3 regions of the Paenibacillus favisporus genome follow, and region 1 is predicted to be linked to each of the others. Evidence: predicted binding sites of a transcription regulator. Region 1 holds the regulator's gene; each other region holds the start of a gene.

Region 1 (6,630 bases):
TCTTCTCCACCAAAATCCTGAGGGCCAAGGTCGACCTGCTGGATCATGGTACCCATGGCACCGTCCAATATCAATATTCGTTCTTTCATTAATTCCTTCAAGTCAGGTCTGTTCACTGTATGTCCCCCCTGCCAAACGTTAAATCTTAGTTTATCAGAATAGCCCTTATTAGAAAAGTGCAAGAAATGCCTTAAGGGAGGGTTTTGCGCCTGATTTTCGTATAATATATAATCGACAACAAAAGTATGGTTCGCTATAATATGAATTAATCCAAGTGGAAAAGAGGGTTTAGAGATGGCTGAAATCGTGATTCGCAATACGAACGAACGGATTACCGGCGACGATAATGTTCGTGAGTTCCTCAACAATCAAAACGTTCTTTATGAAAAATGGGATGCTTCCAAGCTGCCTCTGGAGCTTCAAACCAATTTTCAACTGAACGACGAGCAGAAAAAGCAAATCCTGGACACCTACGATGAGGAGATCCGTGATCTGGCGGCCCGCCGCGGCTACAAGATCTGGGACGTCATCACGCTGTCCGACGCTACGCCGAACCTTGAAGACCTGCTGAATAAATTCGAAGAGGTTCATACCCACACCGAAGACGAAATCCGGGCAATCGTGGGCGGCAAAGGAATTTTCGTAATCAAGGGCGCAGGCGACATCGGCTACTTCAATGTAGAGCTCGAAGCCGGTGATGTCATCTCCGTTCCGGAAAATACAAACCACTTCTTTACGCTGATGGACAATCGTAAAATTATCGCCGTCCGCCTCTTTATCGAAGAAAACGGCTGGGTCGCCCATCCGGTTCAGGACCCAAGCTTTCAGTCCTAATCCATAAATATAGCGATATACGCAGCAACCCCCGCCTTCGCCAGGAAGGACGGGGGTTGCTTGTCGTTATCAAACGAATCATGATGATGATTATTCCGTCACGGTCAGCTTTTTCGTCGGCATCGTATGCTGTGGTCCTACCGTAACATGTGACGTGATGCTGTAGGTGCCCGCCTGATCGAAGGTTTTATCGAGCGTATACTTCCCTCCGCCGGCGTTCTGAGCGGCCACCTTTTCATGGCTGCTGCTGTCGCCTTCCTTCGCGATTTCAATCATAACCTCATCGGCCTTATCGACTGGTTTATCCTTTTGCGTTACGTTCACTTCAATGGTAACTTGGTTACCTACCTTGGCCTGCTCCGGCGTCCAGCTTAGATCCACCTGCACCGGATCCATCATGCTCTCGCTCATGTCCATGCCCGCATGACCACTGCCGCCGCTGCCGCAGCCTGCTATGCTCCATACCGCCAGCAGCAGCAGAGCAACAAAACCGTACTTTCTCAAGCGAAGTCACTCCCTATACGTCTATCTATGTATGCTGTTTGTCCATATTCTTCATCATTATACATAATTATCGCCTCACCCAAACAATCCAACTGTTAACAAAATGGAACAAATTGACCGGAGAGCGGTCGATACTGCTCAGCAAACGGGGCATTCATATGCACAAGGTATAATAAAAGCCTGCCGGACGAAGGGATTCCCCTCTGGGCAGGCTAACGTATAAATCCAACTTAAGACCGTTCGGCAATGATGCGATGCAGCTCGGACAGATGCTTAATTTCGTAATCAGGCTCAATGGACGGATCTTTAACTTTTCCAGTGCGGTTGATCCATACCGTGGTCAGTCCGGCGCTGTTTCCGCCTTTGATATCGGTTGTCTGCTTGTCGCCGACCATGAGTGTCTGTTCCGGTGTTAATCCAAGCAAAGAAAGCGCATGTTCGAAGATGGTCGGATCCGGTTTGCCTTTGCCGAATGTGCCGGAAATGACGATCTCGTCAAAATATGGGGCAAGCTCAGGAACGCCGGCGATCTTCTCCTGCTGGAGCGCAGGACAGCCGTTCGTCAGAAGAAGCAGCTTCTTGTTTCCTTTCAATTCGTCCAGCACCTGGAAGGTCTCTTCATATACATGGGGGCGGGAACGACGCTCGGCGGCAAATTGTTCGGCCAATTCTCCGGCCAGCTGTTCATCGTCAACCCCAAGCTTCAGCAGCCCGCGCCGCCATGATTCCTTGCGGTAGCCTGGAGCGAGCTCCTCAAGTCTGCGAAATTCAGGTTGTTCGCCTGCGCTGAAGTTGGCCCAGAGCCCTTCAAACGGGTTAATTCCAATCATTTGGGTAAAGGCAAACGTGTCATAGGATTGATATAACGTCCTTGCTTCATTGCGGACCGCTTCCTCCAGCTCCTTGGCATCAATGCCCTTCGCCTTGGCGGCCGTCTCGCATACCGCTTCAAAGGATTCCTTCACGCTGCGCTCATCCCACAACAGCGTATCGTCCAAATCGAAAAAAACAGCTTGTACCGGCATCCTCTTCCATCCTCTCCATCAGCTATCTCTTATATTTGTTTATTTTTCCAAAGGGATATTGTGGGTCTGCGCAAAACGCTCCAGACGTTCCCCTATGGCATCGGTGTCGTAGCGGTTGATCAGGCGAGTGAACACCCAATTGCCGCCTTTGCCCTTCGGCTCAATCACGACAGAGCCTTTGGCTAGCTTGATCTTGGCGATATTGTCTGCAGTCAGGCGCCGATCCCGGTTGAACTTGATCGTCGATACGGCGTTTTTCTCCACACGCAGGAAAGGCCTGCGCAAAAAGATCATCAAGCCCAAGAACACGTACATGGCCATAATGATCCAGGTCATGCTGCTATTTCCCGCCGTACCCTCCTGTCCGATCATCCCGAGCAGAAAGTAGACCGCAGCCAGAGCGACCATCGTAATCGGAAGCACATAGTTTCTTCCTTTATAAATGTCAGCCGAAGGACCTCCCGTGCTATAGATGGAAGGCTTTCCCTCTTTCTTTCTCTGCTTGTTCAGCTGCGCTGAATTTTTTCTTACCTGTCTTTCCCATGAACGGGCCATTCACGAACCTCCTCAAGATGCTTTCGTCTATATAGTTTGAACGAAAGTTTTGCATTTACTTCCTAATATATAACGGCCCAATACTGCTTACAGCATTTATTCCTGTAGTTTCACATTCTATATAATTGAAAACAAACGAAGGAAACCTGGTGCACTTACAATAGAAGCATTCTGTTATCGGTAGTGAGCCATACAATACCTTGAGTCATTCTACACCATGATCGAATGTATGAGTCTAATCCAGCCGCTGGTGTTATTTCTTCTCTTCATCCACCCATTCAATCGAGTCCAGCTGCTGTCTGAAATTTCTGCGGACATTCTGAAGGTATCTCTCACGAAGCTTGGCCCGTTCTTCGATCTCCTCTTCGGTTAAACCGGATTCCTTTTGCTTGCGCGCAAGCTCATTAATTCTCTCTACAACGCTGTCGATATCCATACAATTACTCCTCCAATATTCAAGTCATACCTAACTTTGCCATGATAAAAAGAGCTTGTCAAGGTTCACACCTTTCCAAGCTCTTGATCATTTATCTTCTATTAATATTGTGGGAGTGCCAATACTTCTCCGGCTTGAATTTCGCTGCTGGTTAAATCGTTATACTTCTTCACCGCCATAATGTATGCGCGGATATCCATGTCTTCCGGCTTATGGGCAGAAGCGATTCCCCACAACGTATCGCCTTGCTGAACGATGACATTTTTCTCTAACCGAACATCATCCGAGGTTCCCGCGAATACGCGAACGACACCTGTGCATCCGACCAAAATAATCAGGGCCGCCAGGATCAGTTTGATCAAGGCAGGGCCTGGCACGAAGGACTGGACTTTCTTCAACCAAGGAGTTGCTATAGCTTCATTGATGGATGGATTAACGGATGGGTTATTATAAATACTTTGGTATGTAGTGTGTTTCAGCATAAATATTACGCCTCCAAACGTTTGTTCTTGTTTTATGAGAACAATATAACACGAACATTTGTTTTGTTCAATACTTTTTTCGAACAATTGTTCCTATGTTTTTAGAGGCTGGTTTCCTTCATTCAGAAGCCGCAAAAATCCCGCTCCATCAAAGCAAAATCATTTAGAACTTATGTTTGTACGAACGGCAGTTCTATGTTATAATTTTACCAAACGTTACTAAATGGGGTTGATGGGGAATGTCAAAGATATCTAGCCGGCAGCAAGCGATATTGGAATTTATCAGAAATGAAGTCCGCGCCAAGGGTTATCCTCCGTCCGTCCGAGAGATCGGTGAGGCGGTAGGGTTGGCTTCCAGCTCGACCGTACACGGCCATTTGGACCGACTGGAGAAGAAAGGCTTGATCCGCAGAGACCCTACGAAGCCTCGTGCCATTGAACTGTTGGGACAAGAAGAATCCGAGAGCAGCAATCTGTTCACGCATACGATCGCCAGAGTTCCCGTAGTAGGCAAGGTCACAGCCGGGGTGCCGATCACGGCAACGGAGAACATTGAAGATTACTTCCCTCTGCCGCAGCACTATGTCGGAGATGAGAAAGTATTTATGCTTTCCGTCGTTGGGGACAGTATGATCGAGGCGGGCATTCATAACGGCGACTACGTCATCGTGAGACAGCAACAGACAGCCGATAACGGGGACATCGTCGTTGCCATGACGGATGAGGATGAAGCAACCGTGAAGACGTTTTACAAGGAGAAAGACCATATCCGGCTTCAACCGGAGAACCCGGCTTACGAACCTTTGCGTCTGAACCATGTCACCATTCTGGGCAAAGTCGTCGGGCTGTTCCGCGATATTCACTAGCAGATGATGCTGGACAAGCAGCAATAGAGCCCTTGCTCTTCCTTACTCAGGAAGGTCAAGGGCTCTATTCGGCGTTGGGATCAAGGCAGGTTGATTCAGGTGGGACACGCCTCACGGGAATCCGCCGTTTGCTCCAGACGGTACTCCGTAGGCGTTTTTCCCGTTTTTTTGCGAAACACCTGGGTAAAATGCTTGACGTCCACATATCCGACTTTGTCCGAAATGTCGGCCAGCTTCAACTGCGTTTGCAGCAGCAGCTTGCTGGCTTGTTCGATCCGCAGATTGGTGACGTATTCCTTGAAGCCGCTTCCCGTCTTCTGCTTAAACAGCTGGCTGAAGTAGACCGGATTCAGGAACACGACCGAAGCTACCTTTTCCAAGGACAGATCCGTATGATAGTGCGCTTTGATGTACTGCACCGCAACCTCGATCGCGCGGTTACCGCCCGGGTTGTTGTATTCGTACTCCAGCGATGCCGATTCCTGGCGCATCCGCCGCACTTCCTCCGGCACCCGGTGAATATCTGTGATGAGTCCCGTCGACTGAATTTGGAAAGGCACCTTGACGCATCGTTTCAAGTTAGCGCGCAGCTCATCCGTCAGGCGTTTCATCCCTCCCTCTTCCTCCAGCGAGACGAGACCGATCAGGCTCGTTTCGTCCATGCTTGTCACAAATCCGCAGCCGTGCGCTTCAATCAGCTCACCAAGCACATTTTCAATAATAAAATGCTCCAGATGCACCGGCGCGTCGCTCTCCATCTTAACCATCACCAGTTGGAATGCGGGGTAGCTCTCAATTATAGACGCGACGTCAAGGCGCCCGGTATCGAGTCCGCTCGCCCAGCGCTGAAATACAGCCTCGCGCAAATACTTCAGGTTAGACTTCAGCAGCTCCGCCTCGCGCACGATTTCGTTCTCCCGATCCATCTCCTGAGCAAGTCCGGATATCATGGAGAGCAGCAGCTCTTTCCCGATCGGCTTGAGCATATAGTCCTTAGCCCCAAGCTTGACAGCTTCTTGGGCGTAGGAAAACTCGGAATAAGCCGAAATAATGACCCATTTGATATGCGGATAACTGCCTTGGCACAGCTGCATCAATTCAAGGCCCGTCATTCCCGGCATGAGGATATCGGTCAGCACCAGGTCAATCCGGTGTCTGCGCAGCTGCTGAACCGCTTCCTCCGGATTCGCCGCCAGGTGAACATAATGCTGCGGATAGGCCCGGTGGATGGTGCGCTTAATTCCGTCACGGATCACATGCTCATCGTCCACGACTAAAATGTTCATCTTCCATTCCTCCTTGGTGCCGGATTGGTAAACGGATGGTTACCGTCGTTCCTTCCCCTTCTTGACTGTCCAAGTATAAACCGTACGGACTGCCGAACATCATTCGGATCCGCTCATGCACATTGCTTAAACCGATGCCACGGCGAAGCACGGGGCCGTCTCTGTCCTCCGCTTTGGGCGACGTGCGGTTCCCGCCCTCCAGCAAGCTTCTAACCCGCATCAGCGTGTCTTCGTTCATTCCCTTCCCGTTATCGCGAACGACGACATGCAGATTGTCCATGACCTGCTCCGCCGTCACGAGCAGCATGCCCTGCCGATCCAGCGGCTCCAGTCCGTATTTTACAGCGTTTTCAATAATCGGCTGAATCGACATTTTCGGCAGCGTGACGTCCATCCACTGTGGATCCACATCGATCTTCGGTACGAGCCTGTCCTCAAGACGGTTCTCGATAATCGTCAAATAATGCCGGATCTGCTCCAATTCCTGACGCAGCGTCGTCCGGGAGGCCTCCTCCCAGTTGCTGCTGTAACGGAACATTTGCGACAGCGACAGAATGACCCTGCTGAGGCGTTCATTCCCCTTTTCATCCAGCATCCAGTAAATCATGTCCAGCGTGTTGTACAAAAAGTGCGGATTCACCT
Region 2 (6,630 bases), 610 kb from region 1:
CAGCAGCACTTCGTCGAACTGTTCCTGATATTCCATGGCCGCGTCCGAAGGGAGCGGCTGACCCGGCACCGAATCCGGGTGGCGTAGAATTTGCAGGCAGTAGTGCTCCAGATCGCTGAAATCCACCGCATTTCTTCTCTGCTTTTCATGAAGATAGCGGTCGCCGAACTCAATGACGAGCTCCGCCAGCTCCTTCATGAGCGGCGCCGCCCGGTGCAGTTCGGCCAGAAAGGCATCGGCGGGCCGGCCAAACAGCGCCCCCTTCAGATCCTGCACCGTTTTCTTGACCGCTTCCCGCAGCTCCTTGACCCTTTCCTGCAGTGCCGGGTCGGTCTCCTCCTTGCGGCAGCTCTTCAGCTTGCTGAACGACACCGTCTGAAAGCGCTCGAACAGTTCGTCCCACGGACGGTTGTCCAGCGCCTCCCTGAGCGACTGAACTACTTCCAGATCCGCGTTCAGATTATCCAGATAGGGCCCCGGTCCTCCGGGCAGCAGTGTCAGGCGCCGGGCCTGATCCAGCAGTCCTTCGGCCCCGGCAAGCGCCAGCCGCGCATCCTGAAGGATGCTCTTGACCCACTGGCTTTCGCCCAGACTTGCCGTATCCGGCAGCAAAAAGGACTCGGCCATATCCCGCAGCCACTGATCGGGCCAGGAGTGGCTGCGTGAGAAATCATAGAGCCTCTGCACCAAATGGTGGACGGCATCGTCCGTACGCTCACCGCTGAACCAATCCACCAGCGCGATAAAATCGCTGTCCTCCGGCTGCTCCCCGTATTTCTCCTCGAACAGTTCCTCCAGGATCTCCTGGCGCATCAGCTCGGCTTCATTCTCGTTCAGAATCCTGAACCCCGGATCGATCGGGATCATCTGATAATACCTGCGGATCACTTCAAGACAGAAAGAGTGAAGCGTTGTAATGGAAGCACGCCCGAGCAGGGACAGCTGCCGCCGGAGGTGGGTATTCTCCGGATCCTTCTCCAGCTGCCGGTCCAGCGCGTCGCGGATGCGCTCACGCATCTCGGCCGCAGCTGCCTTAGTGAACGTGGCGACAAGCAGTCTGTCCACGCTGAAGCCCTGCTCCTCATTCAAAATTTTCCGGATGATCCGTTCCACCAGAACGGCTGTTTTCCCTGAGCCTGCCGCCGCCGCGACCAGAATGTGATCGCCGTGAAGCGAAATCGCCTTCCACTGATCGTCGCTCCACATGCTGCCTGCCGGCTTTTCAATTTCGATCATGCGCATCTCCTCCTTGGCGGCTGGACATCATTTCCCATACCTGCGATTTATTTGGCTTGCCGAGCAAATGGTAATGGTTGCCCTCGACATTTTCGTCAAACTGGCACACCGGCTTAAACGGACAGAACGTGCATGCCGTCTCCTGCTGGATGCGGTAAGGCTCGATGTCCACGTCCCCTTCGGTAATTCTCGTTCCGATCCGGGTGATATTGTCCCTGACGGAAGACAGCAGCGTGTCCCACTGCTCCGGCGTAGCGACCGATGCGGAGCTGTAGAAGCTTCCGTCCGATTTGACGGCAACCGGAAGGATGGATGAATGGCCTTTGTCCAGAGATGCGTCCATTTTGGATATGACGTCGCGGTCGGCCAGAAGCAGCCCCTTCATTTTAAACCGTTTGAGCAGCTCTTCCGCCGCCTGGTCCATCGTCAGCCCGTTGCTCGACTGCAAGATCGGATCATGCACGTGAAAATACAGCGTTCCCGCCGGCAGCGCCTTGCTGCCCAGCCAATGCTCCGCATAGGTCAACAGCACGTCCAGATAGGTCAGCATCTGCAGGGACAAGCCGTAGTACACCTCATGAAGCCGCAGGTCCTTCTGTCCGGATTTATAATCGATTACGCGCAGCAGCAGTCCGTTTTCGCCTTGGGCCATATCCACCCGATCGATTCGCCCGATGACCTCCATCACCGTTCCGTTCTCGAGGGAGAAGGTCAGCGGAGGCAGCGGTTTACCCGGGCCAAAATCCAGCTCCAGGCCGACCGGCTCAAAGCTTCCCCGCCGTGCCTGTTCGCCCAGAATGACAGAGGCGCGGCTGACGATGTTTTTGAGCTTGCGCGAAATGTAGCCGTAGCGCTTGCTGCTCATCAAAATTTCTCCCTGCAGCATCGGAGCGAGGCGCTCTACCGTTGTTTCCGCTTCGCGCCGGCACTCTTCGGCGGTTAGGCTTCCCCAGCTCCGCTTCTGTTCCTGCAGCCGCAGCGCCATTTGGGTCAGCGCCGCGTGGAACAGCTGGCCGATATCCGGTGCCTGCAGGCGGTACAGCTGCCGTTCGCGCAGCTTCAGCCCGTGTGAAGCGAAGTGCGAAAACGGGCAGGCCACGAACCGCTCCATGCGGGATACGCTCGTCCGGATTTTGGCACCGTACAGCCTGCGGCTGGTCTGCGGCTCCAACTGGCGGGTATCGTTGCGGTAAAACAGCGACCGCAGCAGCATATCCAGCGGCCCCTTCCATTCCCGTTCCCGGATATACCAGTTGTACACATCCCACCACAGCTGCGGAATTTCCGCGCCCTGTTTCCATTTGCGCAGCTGAATGATCAAATGGCTGAGGCTCTGGCGGGGGTGGGACAAATACTCAAGCAGCTCTTCTTCCCGCTGCTCCGCCGATGGCTGCGCCGACAGACGGCGAACCGGCAGACCGGGGAACATTTTGCGGACATGCCGCACCACTTCGGACGGCAGCAGCTCCTTGCCCTCATCGTCTGCGGCCGGATAGCTGACCCATACATGCCGGCTGGCCGAGGTCAAGGCGTTGTAAATCAGGAACCGTTCGTCGAGCAGCTTGCGCGAAATGCCAGGCGCCAGTTCCATTCCGGTTTGCGACAACAGGGAGCGCTCCTGTTCGGTCAGCACCCCGTCATCCTGAAACACGGCCGGGATGACTCCGTCGTTGACGCCGAGCAGAAACGCGTACTTTACACCACCCGTCCGCGTCCGGTCCATATTGCCGACCAGCACCTGATCGAGCGCAGGCGGAACGAGGCCCAGCTTCAGTTCGCTCAGTCCCGTTTCGAGAATGCCGGCAAACAGCTCGAAGGCCATCTTCTCCGTACCCATCATTTCCACAATCTGATCCAGCAGCTCCAGGACCGCATCCCACAGCTGGCGGTGTTCCCTCGCCGCCTCCGGACGCCCGGATTCCAGCGCTTCGCGGCTCCACAGGTCCAGCTTCTCGGGAATGTCGGCTTCCTCAAGCAGACGGAAGACCGCTGTGCTGAGCTCCTCGGCGCTGCCCGCCTTCTTCACCCGCTTGCCGAAGGCCAGCAGCGGCTCGCTGACCACCCTCCGGCAGTGCTCCATCAGGCTGAGAAGCTGCTCTCCGGATCTGCGTCGCTCTCCGCCGTTTTCCTCCAGGGACAGGCTCGGAACGGCTTTCCACGGGCGGCCGTCCGTCCAGCGGTATCCCTGAATTCCACAGGCGAGAGCGTAGTTCTCGAGCACGTCCATATCCTCCCGCCCCAGCGACCCGTCCAGCGGAAGCAGCAGGTCGCTCTTGATGCAGCGGAATACGTCCTCATGCCGCCAGTTCCGGCGTACGACATCCAGTGCGGAACGAATAAACTCCACCAGCGGATGGTGCAGCTCGCTTCGCTTCTGGTCGAGAAAGAACGGAATGCCGTAGTCCCGGAACAGGGGCTCCACCAAATGCTCGTAATCGCCCAAATTACGGACGAACACGGCCATGTCGCGGTATCTCGCCCCTTCCTCCCTGGCCAGGCGCAGCATCTCCCTCAAAGCCCCTTCCACTTCGGTGCGCCGGTTCTCGGCCGCATAGAGGGAAATCCCTTCGGTTTCCTGAACCTGATCTCTCTCCTGCCCCCTCCAGGGAATCCGCCGGTCATACCCGCGCTCTAAATGAGCAAGCCGCGGGCTGAGGCGGAATTTGGGCAGGTCCGATGCCGGCAGAATCGAATCGTTCGTTTCGACGCCCAGCTCGTCGGCCATTCCTCTCAGCTTGATGTAAGTCGTGGCGGTCGGGTGGAACAGGTCCAGCTCATGCGGCTGCATGCTGCCGTGGTACGGCTTGTCCAGCGTGAGCGCAATCGTGACCGATGACGCATGGGCCATCAGCTCGCGAACAACCCCGTATTCCTGCGGAGTCATCCCGTGGAAGCCGTCGATCCATACGTCCGCGCCTTTGACATAAGACGAGCGGCGAATCCCTTCGGCCAAAGTGACAAGCGTATCTTCATCATCTATATAAAGCGGTGATATTTCCTGTTCAAAGTCGCGGTACACCGTCCATAAATCCTCCAGCTTATCTCGCAGGATCGGCGCGGCCGCCTTCTGCTCCGTCAGCTGGGTCAAATGCTCTTCCAGCACGGCGGAATCTACGCAGTACCGTTTGAGCTCGGTATACAGCTCGTTCAGCTTGCCTATGAAACCCAGCTGGTCGCCGGAGGCACCGAACAGCTTCAGCTCCTCTTTGCGGCGCTGAATGATTTTGTACAGCAGCATTTTTTTGCCTTCTTCGCTGATGCCGACTCTCGCTGACCCGCCGGTCTCCTGCATCACCCGGTACGCCAGGCGCCGGAAGCTGAGAACCTGCGCACGGACGCTGCCTTTGACAGCGCCCGATGATACCAGGTTGTGCTCCGCCTGGAATGAGCCCTGCTCGGGAACGAGCAGGATCAGCGGGCTGCCCTTAGGCTCTGTTTGCAGCCGGGACGTAATCTCGCTTAAGATCGCCGTCGTCTTGCCGCTACCGGATCGTCCGATCAGAAAATGAACCGACATGGTGTTGCCTCCTTCGTATGTAAACCTCGAAAACTATTAAATATAAGTATAACACAACCTTTTTTGAAAAGAACGTATGTTTGCGGAACTGTAAAAAGGAGGCACTTGCCGTTTTTTGCATTTATCCGATACGCTCAACCCTAAGGAACGCCGTGTCCCGGCATGCCAAACAGCGGTACAGGAGGATGTGATCCTCTTGTACCGCTGTCTCTTGTTTCGCTTGATTTTTACGAATGCTAGTTTCCATCATGCAGGGATCATGGTTCAGTATAGAGCGATTGAATCACCGGCTAATCTTGTTCCTTCTCCTTTTCCACAAGGGTCAGCGGGGCAGGGAAGCGTTCGGAACCATCCGACTCCACGAAGTGCTGCAGGGCCGCCATCTTGTTCTCCCAAAAGCGTTCAAAATAGGAGTACCAATCCTTGAGCTCCTGCAAGGGCCCCGGATCCAGCCGGTACCTCGTCTCGCGGCCGACCTTCCTTTCCTTCACCAGTCCTGCCTCCGACAGAATCCGCAGATGCTTGGAAACCGCCGTCCGGCTCATCGGAAAATGGCTGCTGAGAACCGTTACGGGCATCTCCTGATCGGACAGCAGCTTCAGCAGCTGGCGCCGGGTCGGGTCGGCCACGGCCTGGAACACGTCGTGCTTGGACGCAGTCGCCGTCATGCTTACGCCTCGACGTATCTGCCCAGCTTCTGGTGGAGTCCGGCCCAGCCTTGGTCCATCGTCTCGCGCACGATCGTGTGCGGCTGGTTGAACTCGGTCACTTGGTCCGCGCTCCAGCCGGAGTGGATGAGCGTTACTTCCGTTTTGCCGTCCAGCTCCTTCAGTTCGAAAGCAAGCGTCCAGTCCTTGCCCCAGCGGAACGCAAGCCGGTGCGGCGGATCCACTTCGGTCACCTTGCACGGCGACATGCCGTACGGACCGGCATTAATGTGAAATTCGTGGCCTACGACGGGCTGCATGTCATTGGGCATGAACCAGGCGGACAGCCCTTCGGGAGTCGCCACCGCCTCCCACACTTTCCGAATCGGAGCCTGGAATACGCCGGTGTGGCGAATATCAGGCAAAGCATTGTTTGTTGAGTTTTCCATGTATAAGTACCTCCATTTGCAGTCAATAAACCCGGTTTACATTCGAATGCGAAACCAATTGGTTTCACATGGATTATACGAAACCTTTTGGTTTCATGTCAACCCCTTGTCCTTCTGCGGCCCGTAAGCCGGAATCCAACGAAAAAAGGAGCCTTTCGGCTCCTTATATTGCTATTATAGCTCATATTTCCAAAAACAAACAGTCTACCATTTTTCACCTGACATTCTATAATGAGGACGTTCCCACTTTAAGGCAAAGGGAGGAAATACGGTGGATATCAAGGATTGTTCAAGTTCGTCTGAAAATCAGCCCGGGACGGTCGGTTCAGCAAGAGCCGCTGCAGCGGACTGGGTGTTGCACCAAGCCTCAAAGGAAAAAGGATTTATAGGCGCTTATTTCACGGGTTCCACGATCGGAATGCCGGAAGATGCCCCGATGTCTCCAAGCTCCGATATCGACGTGATGGTCGTGTCCGAACTGGCGGAGCCGCCGTTAAAACCGGGTAAGTTCATATATCGGGATACCCTGATCGAAGGCTCTTACATCTCCCTATCCGAGCTATCCTCGGTGCAAAAGGTGCTCGTCTCGCACCATCTGGCAGGCCCGTTCCGGGTGAATACGATCATCTCCGATCCCCATGGCCATTTGCATCGCCTGTATTCAGAAGTATCCCGGCATTTTGCCGATGAGGTCTGGGTGCGACAGCGGTGCGAAAACGTCCTGCAGCAAATCAAGCGGTCTCTGCTCGGCCTCGACTTGTCCCTGCCGCTGCATGACTTG
Region 3 (6,630 bases), on a different contig from region 1:
CAGATTACTTTTCAAATCGCGGTACAGCCTGTCCGGGTGCAGCTCTGCCGGATCCGTCCCCACGGATTCCTGATACGGTGAGCCGTTCTTCCCAGCCCGGTTTGAAGGCTGCTGTTGTGTTGAAGCATTGCGGGATTTCTTTTTGCCAACCATCCGGGTCTCCACCTTGTCCATTTATGATGCTTATACTTTCCAAGTCAGGGTAATTTCATCCAAGTCGGTCTCCATGCAAGCACAAAAAAACGCAGGGTTTACACCCTGCGCTGCTCAAAAACGCCAACTACTCTTTTTTCAATTTCTGGAACAAGCCCTGCCGCCGGCTTACTAAGCCTTTCTCCAAGGCATAACGCGTCAGCTGAACCCGGTTCTCCAAATGAAGCTTCTGCAGTATGTTTTTCAGGTGGTTTTTAACCGTCTGGTCAGAAATCTTGAGCTCGGCGGCAATTTCCTTGTTGGTAAGCCCCGAAGCCACCCAATTTAAAATTTCGCGCTCCCGCGCGGTCAACGTCTCATGATGCTCCGGGCTCTTGGGGGCAAGCGGAAATTCCCTTAAAATTTGCGTGGCAAGTTCCCGGCTGAGCGGCGCTTCGTCGCTCATGATCCCCCGTAAATACTCAAGCCATGTCGACGGGGATAAATTTTTGAGCAGATAGCCCTGCGCTCCCTGCTTTAACGCCTCGAACAAATGCGTCACATCGTCCGACACCGTAATCATAACGATTTTGACGTAAGGATACTGCAGCTTGATCTGCCTTGTCGCCTCCAACCCGCCAATGCCCTGCATTTGGATGTCCATCAGGATCAGGTCGGGCATCAATAACTCGGTCATACTTACGGCTTCCTCGCCGCTGTGGGCCATGCCGACCACTTCAAACGCCGGGTCAGCCGACAGGATTTCGGTCACCGCTTCGCGCGCATGAGCGGAGTCATCGGCAACCAGCACTCTGAACGTATTCAATGGTTATGGGCCTCCTTTCTGATCTCCACCCGGCTGCCCCGCTGCATCGGCAGAATCAGCATTTTCCAGCCAAGCTCCTCGGCGCGCTCCTTCATGATCCGAAGGCCGTACCGGTCCTTCAAATGAAACGGATCCGTATGAATCCCCCGCCCGTTGTCATCGACGAAAACCGTCCAGCCCCGGCCGTCCAGCGTGCCTTTGATCGTCACCTTGGTGGCATGGGCATGCTTGTGAATGTTCAGCAGCGCTTCCCGGATGCAGGCCAGAAGCTCTACTTTTTCCTTGGCGCTCAAAGCCGCATCCGGAATGGACCATTCGATCCAGGGCTGGATCAGCGTTTCCTTGGCTGTATGTTCGATCCTTGAACGCATCGAAGCCTGATATTCCCGCTCCTCCGGCGATTCCGGATAGCGAAGATTGGCGATCGCCTGCCGCACGTACCGGTTCACTTCATGAACCGACTTGCGCAGCTCCTGGAAGTCCGCCGATTCCCGGGCTCCCCGGCCGCGCGCCTCCGCCCGGTCCATCTTGACCGACAGCAGAAACAGGGACTGCGCGATGCCGTCATGCAGTTCCCTGGCAAGCAGATCCCGTTCTTCCAGGGCTGCTTTTTCCGCCCGCTCCCGGTTCAGCTCCTCCTGCACCTGTTCCAGCCTCCGGAACAGCATGCTAAGCAGGGTCATGCTGATAAAGAACAGAAACACCGGCGTAAGAAAATTACCCACCTTCATCGATATATAAGGCATCAGAAACGCATGCCTCGCATATTCCCATATCCCTACAGCCAGTGTAGGAATAATCAATATCATCCACTTGATTTGTTTATAGGACATGCCTTGATCCGCACCTTCCCCGGGCACTCCCGGCATATTCAGACTTTGTCTCTATTGTATCACGGCCCGCCCGGCGTATGTTAGAACGGTTCGTGTCACATACTACGAAGCGAACTTGTCTTTGTTTGGACGTTTGGATGGAAGCATCGACAACGAACAACCGGGAGGACCTTATGCGCACAAGGCTTTATGCAACGCTATCAATGCTGCTTTTGACGATTTCGGTGACGGCTGCTCCGGCGGCGGGGGCTTCTCCCGTAAACCAAGGCAGAGAGTACTATGAACAAAGGGGAGACGTCATCTGGGAGATTCCGAACCGGGAAAAGATTATAGCACTGACCTTCGATGACGGGCCGGATCCAGAGGATACGCCGCAGATTCTCGACCTGCTGAAGCAGTATCACGCAAAGGCAACGTTTTTTGTCGTCGGCAAACAGGTTCAGGAGCACCCGGAGCTCGCCAAGCGGCAGGTGGCCGAAGGCCATGAGCTTGCCAACCACACCTTCGACCATATGTATTTTAACCGCCGGAGCTCACCGGAGGTCATCGTGCGGGAGCTGCGGGAAACCCAGGAAGCCATATACCAGGTTACCGGTAAAAAAACCTACCTGTTTCGCCCTCCCGGAGGATATTATAACGACCGTATGATCCAAATTTGCAAGAAGGAGGGTTATCTCGTCGTCATGTGGTCCTGGCATCAGGACACCTGGGACTGGAACCGGCCGGGCGTCGCCAAGATCGTGAACAAGGTGCTGAACAACGCGCGCAACGGCGACATCGTCCTGATGCACGACCACGTGGAGGGCAAGTCCCAAACCGTCGACGCGTTAAAACAAATCCTGCCTGAACTGCAGAAGCGCGGATATCGCTTCGTTACCGTATCGGAGCTGGTAGAGTACAACATTCCTTGAGGGGCGTTTACACGCGCCCCTTTTTTGGCGCTTCCTCCCCAGGCCATTCACGTTGGAATTGCGCAAGAAACTGCTCCATAAAGGCGTGGCGGGAAGCAGCCTCCCGCTGGGCCGCCGGCGTATTCATCAGATCTTTCAGCTTCAGCAGCTTCTCGTAAAAATGGTTCACCGTCGTCCCCTGCCGGCTGCGGTATTCCTCCTGGGTCATGCTAGTCCGCGGCGGCTCGGCGGGATCATACATGAGTCTTCCCCGTGATCCGCCAAAGGCAAACGTGCGGGCAATACCGATCGCTCCGATGGCGTCCAGACGGTCTGCGTCCTGCACGACCCGCCCCTCCAAAGTCGACATGGGCCTGCCGCCTCCGCCGCCATAAGACATTGTCCCGATGATCTCCTGTACATGATCCACGAGCGCGGCATCCGCTCCATGGTCCGTGAGCCAAGAGGAAATAGCTGCCATGCCCTCCTCTTTCGAAGACACGATTTTCTCGTCGGCCAGGTCATGAAAAAGGGCCGCCAGCTCGCAGACGACCGGGTCGGCCCCTTCCTGCTCCGCCAGCCTCTTCGCCCACTCCGCCACCCGGTAAATATGCCACCAGTCGTGGCCGGACGGCTCAGACTTTAAACGATCCTTCACGTATTCCCTTGCTTCCATAATCATTTGGCTTGTCTCCATATGCTTTCCTCCAAGCTGCTTTATTTTTCTGAACAATCGCGGTTGAATCCGAACATATATTCGCCTATAATACAATGCATAGCTCTTTTAATAAATGAGGTGAAATGATGATCAACCGATCCTGTGAACCGTCGGCGAGTTTCAATTCTACCATGAAAGAGGCTGCTTGGACACAGACCAGCCGCTTGCTGGAGGAATCCCTCCGCCGTCACCTGAAAGTAACCCTGCACCTTGCCGGTGCCGGACCCGAACAAGAAATCCGGGGCTTCGTCACCGTGATTAACACCTATCTGGAAGAGATCAAGTTCAGAGCTGAAGACGAATGGCTGTGGATCAAATTCAGCGAGATCACTTCCGCGCATACATAAAGCCGGCTTGAAGGAACGACAGGAGTCCTTAGCGAAAAGGTTACAAGGGAAACTGGCTTATATCATATTGGAATACAACGGTTTCCCGTATACATATTACTGAGCAAACGGAGGAATTAGTTATGATCGATGATTTGAAATATCCTATCGGGCTTTGTGATACGAAGAAAGATCTGAACGAGGATGAGCAGACAGCATTGATCGGCGAAATCCGCAGCCTGCCTTCGAAGCTGCGTCAAGCTGTCAGCGGATTATCCAAGGAGCAGCTGGACACGCCTTATCGGCCGGGCGGCTGGACCGTCCGTCAAGTCGTGCACCATGTCGGAGACAGCCACATGAACAGCCTGATTCGGCTTAAACTTGCTTTAACCGAGGATAATCCGGTGATAAAACCTTATGAGGAGCAATTATGGGCTGAACTTGCAGATTCCGCGCTGCCTGATCCGGAGCTTTCCCTGGACCTGCTGGAGGCGCTGCATGTCCGTTTTGTGCTTGTCCTGGAAAGCTTGAACGGTGACCAGTGGCTCAGAACTTACACCCATCCCGCGAACGGAGAAACCAATTTGAACGAGCATCTATGCACTTATGCTTGGCATGGCAACCACCATCTTGCGCACATCACGACCCTCAAAGAACGAATGGGCTGGTAAGGCGGGATTCAGGTTCTTCGGTATGACGCCCTTCCTCAAATGAAATACTAACCAAAATGGTATGATTGAGGCAGGTGTTCTCATGAGTAAAATCTTGTCTATCTATGGCAGAGATGTGAAAAACATTGCCACGAACTGGGCCGCGCTCGTCATCATCGCCGGTCTTGTTATGCTTCCTTCCCTGTACGCCTGGTTCAACATCAAGGCATCCTGGGATCCCTACGGCAATACCGGCGATATTGCGATTGCCGTCGCGAACAACGACAAAGGGACGACGATGAAGGGACAGTCGCTGAATCTCGGCAAGGAGGTCGTCGCCTCGCTGAAGGACAATCATAAGCTGGGCTGGAGGTTCGTCTCCGAGGCGGACGCCATGCGAGGCGTCCGGCACGGGGATTACTATGCGAGCATCATCATCCCGGACAATTTTTCGGCCTCGATTGCCACGGTGCTGTCGGACAACCCCACCCACGCCGAAATTTTGTATTATGTGAACGAAAAGATCAATGCGGTATCCCCGAAGATTACGTCTTCCGGAGCCAGCGGCATCATCCAGGAAGTCAGCAAAAATTTCGTCAAAACCGCCAACGGCACGATTTTTAAAATTTTCAACGAGCTTGGCATCGAGCTGCAGAATCAGCTGCCGACCATTGAGAAGGTCCGCTCGCTGGTGTTTGAGCTGGAGAAAAATTTCCCGGAAATCAACCAAGCCGTAAACACGGCGGCGCAGGACATCCATACGACCAACGAGCTGGTATCCAAAGCTCAAGGGGCGCTGCCCATCGTGACCGACCTGGCCAAGAACGGGCAGCAGTTGGCGGCTGGTCTGGACGATTTTATGGGCAAGGCTTCCACGGCTGCCAAGGATATCGCGCCGAACGTAAAGCAGGATCTGCTGCTTCTGCAGCAGACTTCCATGGCTACAGAGCAGCTGACCGCGCTGCTGAAGGATCCCGACGTCGATCCGCAGACTGCGCTTGATGCGCTGGACCGGATATCCTCCAGGTTAACCACCGGCCTGGAAGTGCAGGAAGCGCTGATCAGCTGGTTCGACCGGCTGAACCAGACCGCAGGCAGCCGACTGGATTTTGTCAGCTCCAAGCTGAAGCAGGTCCGGGACAAAATGCAGTCTCAGCTGACGCTTGTCAATCAAATCCGCAGCGGGGTAAAGAAAGGCGAGAAACCGGCCATGGATCTGGTGAATAAGCTGAACACCATCTCCGGCGACGTATCCGATCTATTAGGGGACATCCTCGGACGGTATGACAGCGAAATTCAGCCGGCGATTGCAAGTGGGCTGCAGAAGGCGGTCAAGTCCGCAGCAGAAGCGAAGAAGGTGATGGATTCTGCGGTACAGAGCCTGCCGGACGTCAAGAAGGTGCTGTCCGACGCTTCCAAGGGATTGGCGATCGGCACACAGGGCATTTCCGTCATCCAGAAGGAGCTTCCGGGCGTGGAAGCCAAGGTCAAGGAGCTGGCGGACCGGATGCGCAAATTCGAATCGGAGGGAAACTTGCAGGAAGTCATCGACCTGCTGAAAAACAATTTCCAGCAGGAAGGACAGTTTTTCGCCGAGCCTGTCGTGCTGAAGGAGAATCAGCTGTTTCCGATACCGAATTACGGATCCGCCATGTCCCCCTTCTTCTCAACGCTGGCGCTCTGGGTCGGAGCGACGCTGCTCGTATCCCTGGTGACGACGGAAGTGCATTCGCCTGCAGCCGGAACGGATTATAACAGCGTCCAGATTTATTTCGGCCGGTTCCTGACCTTCCTGACGCTGGCGCTGCTGCAATCGGTCCTCGTCACGGCAGGCGATATCTTCCTCTTGGGAACCTATGTGGTGGACAAAGGCTGGTTCATCTTATTCGGATTGGTCAACAGTGCTGTCTTTATGCTGATCGTCTACACGCTCGTTTCCGTGTTCGGCAATGTCGGCAAGGCGCTTGCCATCGTTCTGCTGGTGCTGCAGCTGGCCGGATCGGGCGGAACCTTTCCGATCCAGACGACTCCCCCGTTCTTCCGGGCGATTCACCCGTTCCTTCCGTTCACCTACGGCATCAGCATGATGCGCGAAGCGGTGGGAGGCATGATCTGGAGTGTCGTCCGCAGCGATCTGCTCATCATGTGCGTGTATGTCTTAATCACACTCGTGATTGGTCTTGCGCTGAAAGGGATCATCAACCAGCTTGCCGCTGGCCTCGTCAAGAAGGCTAAGGAAAGCAAGCTTATCCATT

What was found. The regulator LexA, encoded in region 1, represses DNA repair genes until DNA is damaged. The targets are predictions, from matches to a motif close to CGAACATATGTTCG.
Region 2: addB (helicase-exonuclease AddAB subunit AddB) is a predicted target of LexA. The motif match lies at 4,823-4,836, and genes of this name have one in related genera.
Region 3: ABID47_RS14485 (YolD-like family protein) is a predicted target of LexA. The motif match lies at 3,428-3,441, and genes of this name have one in related genera.

Annotation. Positions count from the first base shown of each region.
Region 1 covers NZ_JBEPLV010000001.1:866,926-873,555, reverse strand. The annotation lists gene metH (methionine synthase) at 1-89, opposite strand, end outside; gene ABID47_RS04205 (1,2-dihydroxy-3-keto-5-methylthiopentene dioxygenase) at 295-834, shown strand; gene ABID47_RS04200 (FixH family protein) at 925-1,338, opposite strand; gene ABID47_RS04195 (HAD family hydrolase) at 1,569-2,363, opposite strand; gene ABID47_RS04190 (hypothetical protein) at 2,403-2,918, opposite strand; gene ABID47_RS04185 (DUF896 domain-containing protein) at 3,172-3,354, opposite strand; gene ABID47_RS04180 (LysM peptidoglycan-binding domain-containing protein) at 3,456-3,836, opposite strand; gene lexA (transcriptional repressor LexA) at 4,076-4,702, shown strand; gene ABID47_RS04170 (response regulator transcription factor) at 4,798-5,988, opposite strand; gene ABID47_RS04165 (sensor histidine kinase) at 5,963-6,630, opposite strand, start outside.
Region 2 covers NZ_JBEPLV010000001.1:257,626-264,255, reverse strand. The annotation lists gene addA (helicase-exonuclease AddAB subunit AddA) at 1-1,242, opposite strand, end outside; gene addB (helicase-exonuclease AddAB subunit AddB) at 1,223-4,753, opposite strand; gene ABID47_RS01210 (ArsR/SmtB family transcription factor) at 5,044-5,421, opposite strand; gene ABID47_RS01205 (SRPBCC family protein) at 5,424-5,849, opposite strand; gene ABID47_RS01200 (hypothetical protein) at 6,121-6,630, shown strand, end outside.
Region 3 covers NZ_JBEPLV010000003.1:279,482-286,111, reverse strand. The annotation lists gene ABID47_RS14510 (spore germination protein) at 1-153, opposite strand, end outside; gene ABID47_RS14505 (response regulator) at 281-958, opposite strand; gene ABID47_RS14500 (sensor histidine kinase) at 955-1,791, opposite strand; gene ABID47_RS14495 (polysaccharide deacetylase family protein) at 1,965-2,702, shown strand; gene ABID47_RS14490 (HD domain-containing protein) at 2,710-3,378, opposite strand; gene ABID47_RS14485 (YolD-like family protein) at 3,483-3,746, shown strand; gene ABID47_RS14480 (YfiT family bacillithiol transferase) at 3,872-4,396, shown strand; gene ABID47_RS14475 (YhgE/Pip domain-containing protein) at 4,479-6,630, shown strand, end outside.